Marinagarivorans cellulosilyticus: one gene and its partner. Each later gene encodes a partner of the first gene's protein in a complex. Links are inferred from orthologs where the notes say so. Each region holds a gene or a part of one and is shown on either strand. Other genes may lie near its edges. The genes, in order: mfd and uvrA.

Evidence for each region.
Region 2: the proteins of mfd (region 1) and uvrA are in contact, whole or in part, in a crystal structure (PDB 4DFC), measured with the Escherichia coli proteins. The link is inferred for Marinagarivorans cellulosilyticus from one-to-one orthologs.

Annotation. Positions count from the first base shown.
Region 1 is NZ_AP023086.1:652,409-660,119, forward strand. What follows is about bases 2,098-6,144. They hold mfd (transcription-repair coupling factor), read right to left. Parts: upstream 5,766-6,144; coding sequence 2,298-5,765; downstream 2,098-2,297. Other genes in these bases: MARGE09_RS02490 (CsiV family protein), read right to left, coding at 2,098-2,218; MARGE09_RS02500 (DUF1552 domain-containing protein), read right to left, coding at 5,924-6,144. Also shown: MARGE09_RS02480 (capsule assembly Wzi family protein), read right to left, coding at 1-469; MARGE09_RS02485 (cold-shock protein), read left to right, coding at 915-1,127; more of MARGE09_RS02490, read right to left, coding at 1,196-2,097; more of MARGE09_RS02500, read right to left, coding at 6,145-7,180; MARGE09_RS02505 (DUF1592 domain-containing protein), read right to left, coding at 7,225-7,711. UniProt on the Escherichia coli protein: Couples transcription and DNA repair by recognizing RNA polymerase (RNAP) stalled at DNA lesions. Mediates ATP-dependent release of RNAP and its truncated transcript from the DNA, and recruitment of nucleotide excision repair machinery to the damaged site.
Region 2 is NZ_AP023086.1:2,005,788-2,012,822, forward strand. What follows is about bases 1,142-4,512. They hold uvrA (excinuclease ABC subunit UvrA), read right to left. Parts: upstream 4,171-4,512; coding sequence 1,342-4,170; downstream 1,142-1,341. Other genes in these bases: MARGE09_RS07875 (hypothetical protein), read left to right, coding at 1,142-1,277; MARGE09_RS07885 (LuxR C-terminal-related transcriptional regulator), read right to left, coding at 4,303-4,512. In the rest of the region: MARGE09_RS07870 (sugar-binding protein), read left to right, coding at 1-800; more of MARGE09_RS07875, read left to right, coding at 1,035-1,141; more of MARGE09_RS07885, read right to left, coding at 4,513-5,067; MARGE09_RS07890 (MFS transporter), read left to right, coding at 5,389-6,732; ssb (single-stranded DNA-binding protein), read left to right, coding at 6,833-7,035. UniProt on the Escherichia coli protein: The UvrABC repair system catalyzes the recognition and processing of DNA lesions. UvrA is an ATPase and a DNA-binding protein. A damage recognition complex composed of 2 UvrA and 2 UvrB subunits scans DNA for abnormalities.

The DNA of each region.
Region 1 (7,711 bases):
TATAGCTGCCATCGGCCCGCCCGCGTTTACCGTCGCTGGGTTCGTCGACAAAAGTGGCTGTGAGCTTCATCGCAAAATTATTGCCGGTGTAAACAAGGCCTGTTTGTAATTCTTTTTCCTCGCGCGAGCTTGCTTCAAAGCCCTGTAAAATTTCTTGGCTGCTTGCAAGGTGTGAACGAGATTGTGTGTAAGCGCTGGCACTGGCTTTATCAAAAGCGTGCTCTAAATAGCTGAGTGACCATGCTTGCGCCGGTGAAAGCTGCGCTACTTTTATGCGCTCCATTCCTTGCTTTACGCTGGCCCAAGGTAAAGGCCAAGTATTGGATGGAATATTGAGTGCGCCCGAGTCTACTAAAAACTGGATATGGTGCCTGCTGCGGGTATCGCCAGGCTCGATCCATGGGCTTGCAAAAGCGGGGGCGCAAATGCCGACGCTAGCAACAAGGGCTGCTATTACACGGGTTAACACAATCTACATCCTTTAAGCGTTTTAGTGTTTCTCTATATATGTTTGTGTCTACAAAACAGAGCATGCATCTTAGGGGCTTTTATTGGATAGTCAAATAGTCGCAGGGTGTTAAATGGGCGCATAAATGCGTTTGTTTTTGTGGTCATGTTAACTAATGCTGGAGTAAAGACTGAGCAAAAAGAAAACAAACGATTGTTTGCTGTAAATTTGAACAGTTATTTGTCAGCCGTTTCATAATGAATGGTCTGGGTTCACAAATTATGATTTTTATTTGCATTTTGGCATATAAGCCTACAAAAAGTCAGTGTATAGGCTAGACACTCAGATCAAATTCCCCTATTTTTGCCCCATCTTTTGGAGCAATGTACTAAAGCTTTAGGAGACAGAGTTCATTCTTTGTAATGAAGTTTTTGGGATTTAAATAATAAAGTAAGAGGTTCTTATCATGTCAGCTCGCGAATCCGGCACTGTAAAATGGTTTAACAATGCCCGTGGATATGGCTTTATCACCCGTGGCGACGCAACGGATGATATCTTTGTGCACTACCGCAACATCCGCGGTGAAGGCTACCGCTCTCTAGCAGAAGGCCAAGAGGTGGAGTTTGAATTGCTCGAAGGCGATAAGGGGCTGCAAGCGGACGATGTTGCCTGCTTGTAATGCTTTATAAAGCTTCATAAAAAAACCGACTTAGATGTCGGTTTTTTTATGCCTGAAATTTAGCGTATTTAAATAGCGTCGCTATTAGGGGCAAGCTTGGCTGCTTCCTCGAAACTCAGCGGAATTATCTTAATAAGAATGCCTAATCTAGGGTGATCGATGTAGTGTAATTCTTGGCTGCGCATACGGCGAGACTGCTCTAACACAATCACTTCGTTGGCTAAATATTGGCGTTGTTGCCCTACGTCTAAGCGATTATTAAGTCTTAAGGGGTTATTAAAACTGCTAGGGCTAAATACGGTTCCGCTAAATGTTGATGTATTTGTTATAGCGTTCATTGCGCTTTGATTTATGCCATATTCAGCGGGCGCTTGATCTGATTGGATTAATAAATCTTGCTGTTCTTGATGCGGCGTTGACGATGTTGGTGCAAGAGGAATGATTGGCCATTCAGATTCTTGGCCGTAATTGGGGCCGAATTGCGTTAACCATAATTGCGTGTCGACATGAATAAATTTTTGTACGCTTAATCGGATTGTGCCGCCAAGCTCGTGCACGCCATCAAACACTTCTCCTCCGGTTAAGACAACAAAGGGAGCTTTTTCTGTCGCGATTAATGCTTGCTGCCAAGCCTTATGAAATAGCACCCGCATTTGGCTTTTTCGGTCAATGCTGTTGGCCTGTGCATTTAAGCTATACGTTTCTGCTGGGCGTTCTGGAAGGGCTCGTGCGCTGCGCGGCGGTGTCGGTTCGTTGATGTTGATGCTCGTTAAATCATCTTCGACATCAGCTGGCTTTGTATCCATTGATAGTTGCGCAGGCTCGGTATTGTTAATTTCAGCAGTATCCGTGTTATCGCTTGGCAGCGTATTTTCGTACGGCTGAATTAGACGGTAATTGGGCGGATAAGCTAGAGCAAAATCTTTGCGCCAGTATTCGGGGGCGTCGTAGGCTGTTGCCAAACGCTCAAAAACAACCACTTCTATGTGGTAGGGTTGCGGCGGCTCTTCGGCGCTTATGTGTCGGGCGGAAAGTGCAATAAAGCTAAATAATAATGCTGCTGTGATTATTTTATACAAAATGGTATTCATGTTTTATTCTCGCCATCGCACGGTTTGCTAGCTGTAGCCTAAGTGCGATTGTAGGGCCAATTTTCATTGGCTATTTTACTTAGGTTAGGGCATCAAGCATTTTTTGTACGCGCTCTAAGCGTTCGGCTGCTGAGGGCATGTCGTCAATAAACTTTAATTTGTTGGCACCATCGAGTTGGTAGTTTTGCGGTTGCCTTTGAACCATTTGAATAATAGTCATAGGGTCCACATTGGGTTTTTCGTCAAACTCAATTTTTCCGCTAATGCTAGAGGCCTCTATTTTGACGATGCCTAATTTTTGCGCTTGTAATTTAAATGTGGTAATTCTAAATAAATTTTTCACGGCCTCGGGCAATAAACCGAAGCGGTCGATCATTTCAACTTGAAGGTCATCGCTATCACTAGAATTTTGTATGCTGGCAATGCGTTTATAGAGAATCAAGCGATTATTAACATCCGGCAAATAATCGTCGGGAATGAGCGCCGGTATTCGCAAGTTAATTTCGCAGCCACTTTGCTCGGGTTTTTCTATGTCTATTTCTTCGCCGTTTTGTATGGCTTTTACTGCGCGATCAAGCATATCCATATACAAAGAAAAACCAATAGCTTGGATCTGACCACTTTGCTCATCGCCAAGTAGCTCGCCGGCGCCGCGAATTTCCAAATCGTGAGACGCCAATGTGAAGCCCGCGCCTAAATCTTGCGCCTCTTCAATAGCGGCTAAGCGTTTTTGAGCATCGGCGGTGAGTGTTTTGGGTGGCGGCGTTAACAGGTAAGCATAAGCTTGGTGGTGGGATCGGCCAACACGCCCGCGAAGTTGGTGTAGCTGCGCCAAACCAAATTTATCGGCGCGCTCAATAATCATGGTGTTCGCGTTAGGCACATCAATACCTGTTTCGATAATGGTGGTGCACACTAGAACGTTAAAGCGCTTGTGATAGAAGTCGCTCATTACGGCTTCTAGTTCGCGTTCGCGCATTTGGCCGTGGCCGATGTCGACTTTGGCTTCTGGTACTAGCTCGGCAATATCCCGTGCGACCTTCTCGATGGTGCTAACCTCGTTATGAAGTACATACACTTGGCCACCGCGTAAAATTTCACGCAGAATCGCCTCTTTAATAATATTGGGGTCGCTTTGGCGTACAAAGGTTTTTACCGATAAACGTTTTGCCGGTGGCGTAGCAATAATAGATAAGTCGCGAATGCCATTCATGGCCATATTTAAGGTTCGCGGGATTGGCGTTGCTGTCATCGTTAGTATGTCGACTTCAGCGCGCAGCGCTTTAATGGCTTCTTTTTGACGCACGCCAAAGCGGTGCTCTTCATCAATAATTAATAAGCCCAATTTGGGAAAGGACATATCCTTACTGAGTAATTTGTGTGTCCCAATAACAATATCCACTTTGCCATCGGTAATGCGCTTTTGTGTTTCTGTGGTTTGTTTGCCTGTTCTAAAGCGCGACAAAACCTCTACATTAACAGGCCAGTCGGCGAAGCGGTCTTTGAAGTTTTCGTAGTGTTGCTGCGCCAACAATGTCGTCGGCACCAAGATAGCGACTTGTTTGCTGTTTTGCACAGCAATAAAAGCCGCGCGCATAGCAACTTCGGTTTTACCAAAGCCAACATCACCACATACAAGCCTGTCCATTGGCTGTGGGCTTAACATGTCAGAGCGCACGGCGTTAATGGCTTGCTCTTGGTCAGGTGTTTCCTCAAACGGGAAGCTGGCTGCAAATTGCCGCAATGCGTCTTTAGGATTATCAAATTTATGGCCGGCACGGGCTTGGCGCTTGGCGTAAATCACAAGCAGTTCAGCTGCAACGTCGCGGATTTGCTCTGCGGCTTTGCGTTTTGCATTGCGCCATTGATCAGTGCCTAAACGGTGAAGCGGGGCGTGTTCTTCACCGCCGCTGTAACGGCTAATAACGTGTAGGTTGCCTACGGGCACATACAGTTTGGCTTCGTTAGCATATTCTAGTAATAAAAATTCATCGCAACTGCCGTCAATTTCGATGGCTTCTAAACCGCGGTACCGACCAACGCCGTGGTCAATATGTACAACCGGTGCGCCCATTTTTAATTCCGTTAAATTTTTAATAACGGCGTCTTGATCGGTGGCGTTTTTCTTTCGGCGCCGCGCTTGTTTTATGCGTTGGCCAAAAAGGGCTGCCTCAGGAATAACCGCTAGCGAGCGGTCTTCTAAAATAAAACCGCGTTCCCAGTTGCCAATGGTAATAGCGCTTTTACTGGCGTTGTTAAAAAAGGTTGCGATATTGGCAACTTCAATCGGGTTTTGACTAATTGTTTTAAATTGCTCGAGCAAAATTTCGCGGCGGCCATTGGTTTCGGCGCCAAACAATACGCGGCCTTTAAAATCTAATAAAAAACTGTGTAATGCATTGAGGGGTTCTTGCGCGCGATCGTCAATGGAGAGCTGCGGTAGTGGCAATACGCGCAGGTTACTTTGACCAACTTTCGCTTCAAGACGTGCATCAGTTAATGTAACGCGGCTAAAGGGTTTAAGTTGTAGGTATAACTCGTTAACGGGTAAGCAGACTTTCGCTGGTGGTAATACTGGGTTTAGGCGGTCGCCACTGCGGCTGTTGTAGCGATTATTCACGTCGCGCCAGAAATTCTCGATGGCGACATCCAGCTCGCCGGTAATAAAAAGTGTGGAATCTTTGGGCAGATAATCGAGCAGGCTGGCGGTTTCTTCAAAAAATAACGGTAAATAATATTCGACGCCTGCAGGCGATTGGCCATCATTGACCGAGCGATAAACTGGACAGGCTCTATGGTCCACATCAAAGGCATCGTGCCATTGGCTTTTAAAGCGGCTAATGGCGTGTGTGTCCAGTGGGCATTCTTTGGCGGGCAATAATTCGATGCGTTCGACGTGCTCGATAGTGCGCTGGCTTTCTGGATCGAAGGTGCGGAGTGTGTCGACTTCATCATCGAAAAGCTCGATTCTGTAGGCGTCATCACTACCCATTGGGAATATATCGATCAGCGCACCGCGCAGTGCAAATTCACCGTGTTGAAAAACAGAATCCACCTTGTTGTAGCCTGCATCGACCAAGTTGGCTTGCAGCTTTTCCAGTTGTAAGGTATCGCCTTTGGCGACAACCAAGCTATTGCCTAAAATATAGCTCGCCGGTGCAATGCGTTGCATAAGGGTGGCGGCGGTAACAACAATAAGGCAACGCTCGTCCAACGCTAATTGGTAGAGCGTACGCATGCGCGCTGAAATAATATCTTGGTGCGGTGAAAAGGTGTCGTAGGGCAGTGTTTCCCAATCGGAAAAGTGCACTAGCTGCGGCGCATTGGGGACACCCTTTAATAGCTCCTCTAAATCTTGCTCTAGACGATCGGCCTCTGCCATATTCTGCGCGATAACAACGCTGCTACTGGTTAGCTGGCAAGCTAATTCTGCTATGGCCAATACGCCTGCAGTGCCGTTGGCATTGCCCCATTGGATTTTGTCGCCAGGCCGCTGTGGCTTTTGCGGTTTTAGTAAGTGGAGATCGAGGCGCTGAGTACTACTCATGGGGATCACTTATTGGGCTGCTATCAAGAGGGCGCTAGTTTAGCGAATGAATGGTGGTAGGCCAAATGGCACGGTGTTTTATATTTCATGATCGTTTTGTACGGGCAAAAAAAAGCCAAGGCGCAAGGCCTTGGCTTTGGTTGAGCAGTTTTTAGGGCTTACAAATCGCCAGCCAAACCCATGCGAGCAGGTAGGCCGCCCATAAAGTCGACATGGCTGCCACCACCGGTGCGGTAACCAAAGCCACTCATATTGGATGCGGCAATAAATGGTGCACTTGCTAGGCCGTGGTTAGGGTCGCCCATATCGGTTACCTGAACAAATACCGTGGTATCTATTAATGACGAACCATCTGGGCCGGTTTCTTCGGCTAGGCGTTTGATGAAGTAAGCGGGGATTTCACTGAGTAGTGCGACCATATTGGCGGTGTTAGTATCGTTGCCACTATGTGAGTAGTTGTGATGATTAAGCCCCATGTTGGTTAAACCGTAAGGCAAGCCGCGCTCGCCCGCCAACCAACCCGCTTGGTCATCGCTGATCATCACAGTCGCTACGTTTGTTAGCCCGCATTTTAGGGCAGCAACAAGGATGTCGCCGATAGCTTTGCCTTCATCGATGATGTGCGCTGAGGAAGGGTCAAAAATGCTCGGGGTTTTACATTCTTCGCCAAGCTCCATAGGTTGATTGGCGGCATCTAGGCTGCGCTCAATTTCGTTGAGCGAGTCCAAATGTGTTTCAAAACGTTGGTACTCATCAACCCCGAGCTTGCGTTGCAGGTTGTTAAGAGCAAGGCGGTTCATTTCCATTACGCGCTTGTAGGAATCATCGGTATTGGCGGTAGGCGGCGTGCCGCTGAAGATGGTTTTATAAAAGTCTTGAGGCTTGCTTTTAGGGTGCGTAGCTTGCTGGCCTGCTTCCTTACAAAACGAAGGGCCACCGCCCACTTGAACACCGGCCCGAATAATTTTGTAGATTGAGGTGGGGAAGTTCTCGTTCGCGAGCGTAGTATCAAGCGTATTGCTTGTGTGGTCGGCGTAAGCGGCCATTGAGTTGTGCGTATTGCCGTGGCCGCCCTTGCCCATATTCACTTCGCGAAATTCACAAAAGTCGGCAGCGGTTTTACCTTGGTGCGAGCCTTTAGTAATGCTTGCCTCGCCGTAAGGGCGCGTGGCGGTATTCATGTTGCTGGCTGAGCTTGGCATCCAGTGCCCGTTGGGGGCGCCGTTAGGTAGGTACATAAAAACAGCGCGTTTGTTGCTGTCTTGTGCCATTGCATGGCGGCTGGCAAAAATGCCGGCCGCAAAAGGAGATGCCTTTAATAGCGCAGTAGAAACCCCTGCGCGCGTAATCATATCTAAAAAGCGGCGGCGCTCACTATTTTGTGCGCGCTCTTTGCTGTTTTTTACAAATTTCATAATTATTCCTCTTAGTCGGTTGCGCTTCGATGAACTCTAAAGAGTTACCGACGGAAGCGGATTAAATCCAAAGTACCCAAGGTTTTTAGCATGGCTTTGGGGCTTTGGTTAGATTGTTTAAGTGCATCGTTAAGCGTTTGTGATGCGCAAGCATAGTCTTGAATTTCGGCGTCTGTTAGCGCTCGTTCGCCCGTTAACTGGTCGCGCGAGGTAGGCTTGTTTGGACGGCCAACAGCCATGCGGAAGGCTTTTTCTGACAAGCACGCTTGTACTGCATCGGTTTCGGCCAGTGCTTTAGATAACGCTTTAGCGCCGTTGAAGTCCACGGCTGTACCGTTGTCTTTAAAGATTTCTGGGCCAAACAAAACGCCGCTGCTATCAATGTCGAGTACTCGGCCTTGGTTGCCTAAGTCCATCTGGGTTGTGCGTGGCAAACCTGTTTGGTCAAAATCTTCTAAACCAAAGCCCAGTGGGTTGATGTCGTGCTGGTGGCATGAGTTACAGTCTTTGTCATCGGTGATCAGGCCGTAG
Region 2 (7,035 bases), 1.4 Mb from region 1 along the record:
TAAGTATTCAAGGCAATCCTAAATTGTTGAACGTTGATGTGTCGGGCAGTGAAATAGGCTGTAACGCCTTAACGGAAATGCATTTTATAAAGCCTGAGCTGGTGATTGAGCACGATATTTTAGAGTGCGACTTAACGCTGCCTTCTGGTGATAACCACAATGTTGCTAATTATGCTGATGTCGCGCCGGTGATTGATGGCCAAGTGGATGCGGTATGGGATCTTGCCGATTGGGATGCATTAAATGAAGCCTGGGTGGGCTTTGAGAATTTATCCGAACCATCAAGTGCAGAAGATTTTTCTGGGCGCTATAAGGCGTTGTGGGATGAAGACTATTTGTATTTATTGTTTGAAGTAACAGACGATATTAAAAATGTTTCGGGCGCTTATTATCAAAAAGATACTGTCGAGCTATTTATTGATGAAGACCGCAGTGGTGGTTACCACGAATACAATAACAATGCCTTTGCTTACCATATTAGTATCGAAAAAAATGTTGAGGATATCGGTGATGTGGAAGGCCATGTCACGGTAGAGATTGATGAAAACAATGCGCCTTCCTATATTTGGGAGATCCGCGTTGCTATATTTGGCGATTATGGCAACGGTGCGGGAAGCATGGAGCAGGCTCGCCGAAAGCTCTATGCCGGAAAAATTATGGGCTTTACGCCAAGTTATATTGATAACGATGGTAACGGCGGTCGCGAACATTTTATGAGCGCTGTATTTACTGATGACCACAATGATAATCAAGGTTATATCAATGCTGATTCTTTTGGCTCGCTAATGTTGGTTGAATAGAGTATTGGCTTGTATCGCGGGTTGGGTTTAACCCAGTAGCTAAAAGCGGCTCCTTCGGGAGCCGCTTTTTTTGCGGTGAGATATCTTATTTGCAACGAGTTTATGCAGTTTCGCTATGAGCGGCTACACTGAAAATAACGCCGCCCCCATACCGTATGCATCGCATGGTGCGTTGTTTGTGGTAATGCCATAGAGCGCAAATATTATAAAGCGGCGTAGTTGCGAGGTACTCAGATGGATGATCAAGATCAGCGTCACGAAACGGCGCGACCGCCTGAAGGTATGAGTGAAGAAGAACTGGCAAAGCACCCTAGTTGGCGCCGCCACACTAAAAGCTACCAAGCCAAACGTGGTTATGTGCGTGATTTGTGGATATACAGTGGCATGTTGATGATCTTTATGCCGTTGCCGTTACAGGTGTTTTGCTTGGCGGCATTGTCATTTATTTCGCTCAGTATATTGGATGCTGAGGGATAATTTACATAGGGCTATCAGAGCGAAGCACAGGCTTTGTTAGCTGTGCTTCGCCGTGCCTAACTTATTAGGCTTTTAGCATTGGCTTTAAAAAGCGGGCTGTGTGCGAGGCTTTAACACTGCAAATATCCTCTGGAGTGCCGGTAGCAATAATTTGCCCGCCGCCACTGCCGCCTTCTGGCCCTAAATCAACCACCCAGTCGGCGGTTTTTATCACGTCCAAGTTATGCTCAATCACAACGACGGTATTGCCGTGGTCGCGCAAACGGTGCAGCACATTGAGCAGTTGCTGGATGTCGTGAAAATGCAGGCCGGTTGTTGGCTCGTCAAGAATATACAGCGTTTTACCGGTGTCGCGCTTAGATAGTTCTTTGGCAAGTTTAACCCTTTGCGCTTCACCACCAGATAGCGTAGTAGCAGATTGCCCCAAGCAAATATAGCCTAAACCAACATCCATGAGCGTTTGAAGCTTTTTGGAGATGGATGGTACCGCGTCAAAAAAGGGCGCTGCGTCTTCAATGGTCATGCCGAGCACTTCGTGAATATTTTTCCCTTTATATTTCACGCCGAGTGTTTCGCGGTTATAGCGCTGGCCGTGGCATTGATCGCACTGGACGTAAACATCGGGTAAAAAGTGCATTTCTACTTTCACTACGCCGTCGCCTTGGCAAGCTTCACAGCGTCCGCCTTTCACATTAAAGCTAAAGCGGCCAGCTTTGTAGCCGCGCGCGCGCGCTTCTTGGGTGCCGGCAAATAGCTCCCGTACAGGGGTGAATATTCCTGTGTAGGTTGCGGGGTTAGAGCGTGGTGTTCGACCAATGGGGCTTTGGTCTATATCGACGCATTTATCAAAATGATCTAGCCCACGTACCGCTTTGTGCGGTGCGGCTTGCAGTGTGCTGGCATTATTTAATGCGGTGGCAGCGAGAGGGTAAAGTGTGGCATTGATTAGCGTGGATTTCCCAGAGCCAGAAACGCCTGTTACACAAGTCATTAAACCTACGGGGATTTCCACCGTTACGTTTTGTAAGTTGTGCCCGGTGGCGCCTTCAAGCACTAAATATTTATCGTCTTTTACGGGCGTGCGCTGCTTGGGGATGGCGATAGATTTTTTACCCGAAAGGTAGGCGCCAGTCAGCGATGCTTTACTGCGTTTAATTTGTGTGAGCGAGCCTTGCGCGATGATTTCGCCACCGTGTACGCCCGCGCCAGGGCCTACATCTACAATATAATCGGCTTGGCGAATAGCATCTTCATCATGCTCTACCACGATAACGGTGTTACCGAGGTCGCGCAGATGTGTAAGGGTGCCGAGTAGACGATCGTTATCGCGTTGGTGCAAACCAATGGAGGGTTCGTCCAATATATACATAACGCCTACCAAACCGGCACCAATCTGGCTGGCAAGCCGAATGCGTTGAGCTTCTCCGCCAGATAGCGTATCGGCGCTGCGGTTAAGTGTTAAATAATTTAAACCAACATCCACTAAGAATTTAAAACGCTCGCGTAATTCTTTTAAAATTTTATCGGCAATTTTGGCTTTTGCGCCTTTGAATTTTAATTTGCAAAAGTACTCGTGTGCCTCGCCAACGGGCATGCCCGTAATTTGAGGGAGGTCGCGTTTATCGACAAAAACATAGCGGGCCTCTTTGCGCAAACGCGCGCCGGCGCACTCGGGGCATTTTTGTGTCGATAAAAACTTACTAAGTTCTTCGCGCACCGAGTTAGAGTCGGTATCGCGGAAGCGGCGTTCTAAATTGGGTATAACGCCTTCAAAACTGTGGCTGCGTTTGTAAATGTCGCCGCGATCATTAACGTAATTAAAATCAATAACTTCATCGCCAGAACCATACAGCACGGCTTTTTGTTGTTTTTTATTGAGCTTTTCCCACGGAGTTTCTACGTCGAAGCCAAAATGCTCGGCCAGTGACGTGAGCATATGAAAATAATAAAGGTTGCGTTTATCCCAGCTTTTAACGGCGCCATCGGCGAGTGATGATTTTGGGTTAACAACAATACGGTCTTCTGCAAAAAATTGTTTTACCCCTAAACCGTCACAAGTGGGGCAGGCGCCCGCAGGGTTATTAAACGAAAACAGTCTGGGTTCTAATTCAACAATGGAATAATCACAATGTGTGCACGCATGCTTGGCAGAAAATACTTGCTCTGTGCCGTCTTCGTCGGTCATTGGCGCGATAATGGCGATGTTATCGGCAATGCGCAGGGCGGTTTCAAAGCTTTCGGCCAAGCGTTGTTTTAAATCGGCGCGTACTTTAAAGCGGTCGATAACGACTTCAATGGTGTGTTTTTTGCGTTTATCGAGGCTTGGTGCATCGTCTAGGTCGACGACAACACCGTCAATTCGAGCGCGCACAAAACCATCGCGAATTAACCCCTGTAAAATGTGGTGGTGCTCGCCTTTGCGTTCGCGCACAACAGGGGCAAGAAGCATCAACTTGCTGCCCTCGGGCATGGCGATAACTTGGTCTACCATTTGTGAAACGGTTTGTGCGGCAAGTGGCTCGTCGTGCACAGGGCAGCGCGGCTCGCCCACGCGTGCAAATAGCAAGCGTAGGTAATCGTAGATCTCGGTAATCGTCCCCACGGTCGAGCGCGGGTTGTGCGACGTTGACTTTTGCTCGATCGAAATGGCGGGGCTAAGGCCTTCTATGTGGTCAACATCGGGCTTTTCCATCATCGACAAGAATTGACGCGCATAGGTCGATAATGATTCTACATAGCGGCGTTGTCCCTCTGCGTAGAGGGTATCGAAAGCTAAAGAGGATTTGCCCGAGCCCGATAGGCCCGTAATAACGATGAGTTTATCGCGTGGCAATTCGATGTTGATGTTTTTAAGGTTGTGGGTGCGCGCACCCTGCACAATAATTTTATCCACAGTAGTCTACGGCTGCTCTTTAGGTTAAAGGGTTGGAGTATACGGAGTTGCGGGGGTGTTTGTCTTGATGTTGAGCGAATGATCGAGAGGCTCTTTGGCTTGCGAAAAAAAACGGCGCACAAGGCGCCGTTTTTAAATGTTGTCCATGTCGCGGACCCAGTTGTTTGCTTCTAGGCGGTTGCGCACGCCAATTTTTTTGTACACGTTGTACAGGTGGCTTTTAACCGTGTGCTCGCTGACTTCTAGTACCTTGGCGATATCTGAGTTAGTCGCGCCATTTTTAATCAGCTTTAATATTTGGCGCTCTCGTTTTGTTAATTTTATTTCTAGTTTGCGCGAGCTGGGTGCGCGGCGGTTCTTTTGTAAAAAGTGATGAAGTAGGCGGCGCGGTACCCAGTATTCGCCATTAAGCATGCAGTTTAGGCCGCGGGTAAGTTGTTCTTGGTCGGTATCGTCGAAGAACACGCCTACGATACACGGCCAATCAAGCAGCTCTTCGTGTTCGCTTTCACTTTCGGCATTTAACAGTACAACGCGTAGCTCGGTTTTATGGCCTTGAATACTGCGCACTAACGATTGTAGGTCATCAAAGCTTCTGCCTTGGCAATCGACTATTGTCAGGCTGACATGGGAAATACGCTTGGTGTAAGTGGTTTCTATGGCGCAAGGTAGGTTTGTTTGGGTGCTAATAAGGTTGGCGAGCAGACCTGTTTGCAGGCTGTTAACCACCGAAAACAACGTGATACCTTCAACTTCTTCTACCGGCGCTAGGGCTTCTTCTTGTGCCTCGGGCTCGGCTTTAATTTTAGGTTCTGTGGCCGCTGTATTCGGGAGGGAGTCTTGCTCGGGCGGTGATGTTTGCCCGGTTTCATCGACGCTAACTTCTTTGATGGTCACAGTGATTGCCTTGTTTTCTATCGCTCGCGAGTGTACAGGGTTGGCCTTTCTAGGGGACCTTTGATGATTTTCTATACCTAGTACTTTGCGCGGCATTGTAACTGAAACGAAGATGTGTAACTAGACTGTGCGCTTGCTATTGACTGTAATCTAGGGGAATCGGATGTTTTTGTCGTGTTTTCGGGCAATCCCAGCGCTTGTGCTTGTTTGCGGGGTGTGTTGGTTGGCCAAATTGCGCAGTCGCTACTTTAGAGGTGGGGGTTAGGCTGCTAGAATCGCGGCCTTTGTTTATTTAGCCATAACGAATGGCTTGGAGTGGATGTGAGTAACGCTACCCCTGTTTCTGAGATGCGTATTGTAGGTTCGCTGGCGCTGTTGTATGTGTTTCGCATGCTCGGGCTGTTTATGGTTTTCCCTGTAATGATGCTCTATGGCCGCGATTACATCGACCAAACGCCTTTTTTGCTGGGGGCTGCGCTAGGTATTTACGGCTTAACGCAAGCCGTCTTTCAAATCCCGCTGGGCTTGCTTTCAGATATTTGGGGGCGAAAACCGGTTATTTTATTGGGTTTGATTATTTTTGCGTTGGGTAGTGTGGTAGCCGCATTTGCCGATAGCGTATGGGGCTTGATGATTGGCCGCGCGTTGCAGGGAGCCGGCGCTATTGCGAGTGCTGTGCTGGCATTGGTTGGTGATTTAACTAGCGAGCAAAATCGCACCCGTGCGATGGCTGTTATTGGTGCTTCTATTGGGCTTTCTTTTGCGGTGGCGATGTTTGTGGGCCCTATGCTGGCTGCAGCGGGTGGTTTAAGTGCCATTTTTTGGGTGGCGTCGGTGTTGGCGGGCATTGGCATTGTTATTTTATGGCGGGTGGTGCCTAATCCCCCGGCGCATAGTTTGCGCGGTGCAGAGGGCCTAGCTGTACCGGCTTTGTTTGGCAGGGCCTTAAAAAACCGCCACTTATTGCGCTTGAATGTCGCGATTTTCATTTTGCATTTTGTGCTTACGGCAACCTTCGTTGCGGCGCCTTTGGTGCTAGAGGCTGCAGGTAAGGCGAACGATGCCCACTGGCATTACTACCTACCTGTAATGCTATTGGCGTTTATCGCTATGGTGCCTTTTATGTATGTTGCCGAGCGCAAGCGCAAAGTGCGTGGTGTGCTGTTGCTTTCAATTGCGATTTTGATGTTTAGCTTGTTTGGCCTAGCTTTAGGTGGCGGTTTAAGTTGGCAGTGGTTGGTTGGCATATTTTGCTTTTTTACGGCCTTCAATTTACTGGAGGCGACATTACCATCTTGGCTGAGTAAACAAGCGCCCGCTGGTAGCAAGGGTACCGCCATGGGGGTTTATTCTACATGCCAGTTTTTGGGGGCCTCTGCCGGTGGTTTTGTTGGTGGTTATGTAGTGCAGCACTTTGGTGTTACTGAGGTATTTATGCTGGCTGGCGCAAGCTGCTTAATTTGGCTAATTGTTGCTGTATTTATGCAGGCGCCGCCCTATTTAAAATCGCTGTGCGTGCCGCAAAAAAAGCCAATATCAGGTCCAGCCCTTATGACGAAGGTGACGGGCGTGGTAGAGTGCGCATGGGTTGCTGAGCAACAGCTGCTGTACCTTAAAGTGAATGATAGCTTTGAGCAGCAAGCGCTGGATGAATATTTAAAATAATGCGACGTGCATTATTGACGGGTAAAAGAGCTATGGGCCTGCGCGGTACCTAGCTTGAGCTATCAAATTATTGTGTTTATTGAATGAGAGAGGGCGAACAGTGGCCAAAGGTATTAACAAGGTAATCTTGGTGGGCAATTTAGGGCAAGACCCTGAGGTGCGTTACACGCAAGCAGGCGGTGCGATTGCTAATATCAGCATAGCCACAACAGATAGCTGGACCGATAAAGCATCAGGGCAACGACAAGACCGTACAGAATGGCACCGCGTTGTGTTTTTTAATCGCTTGGCGGAAATCGTGGG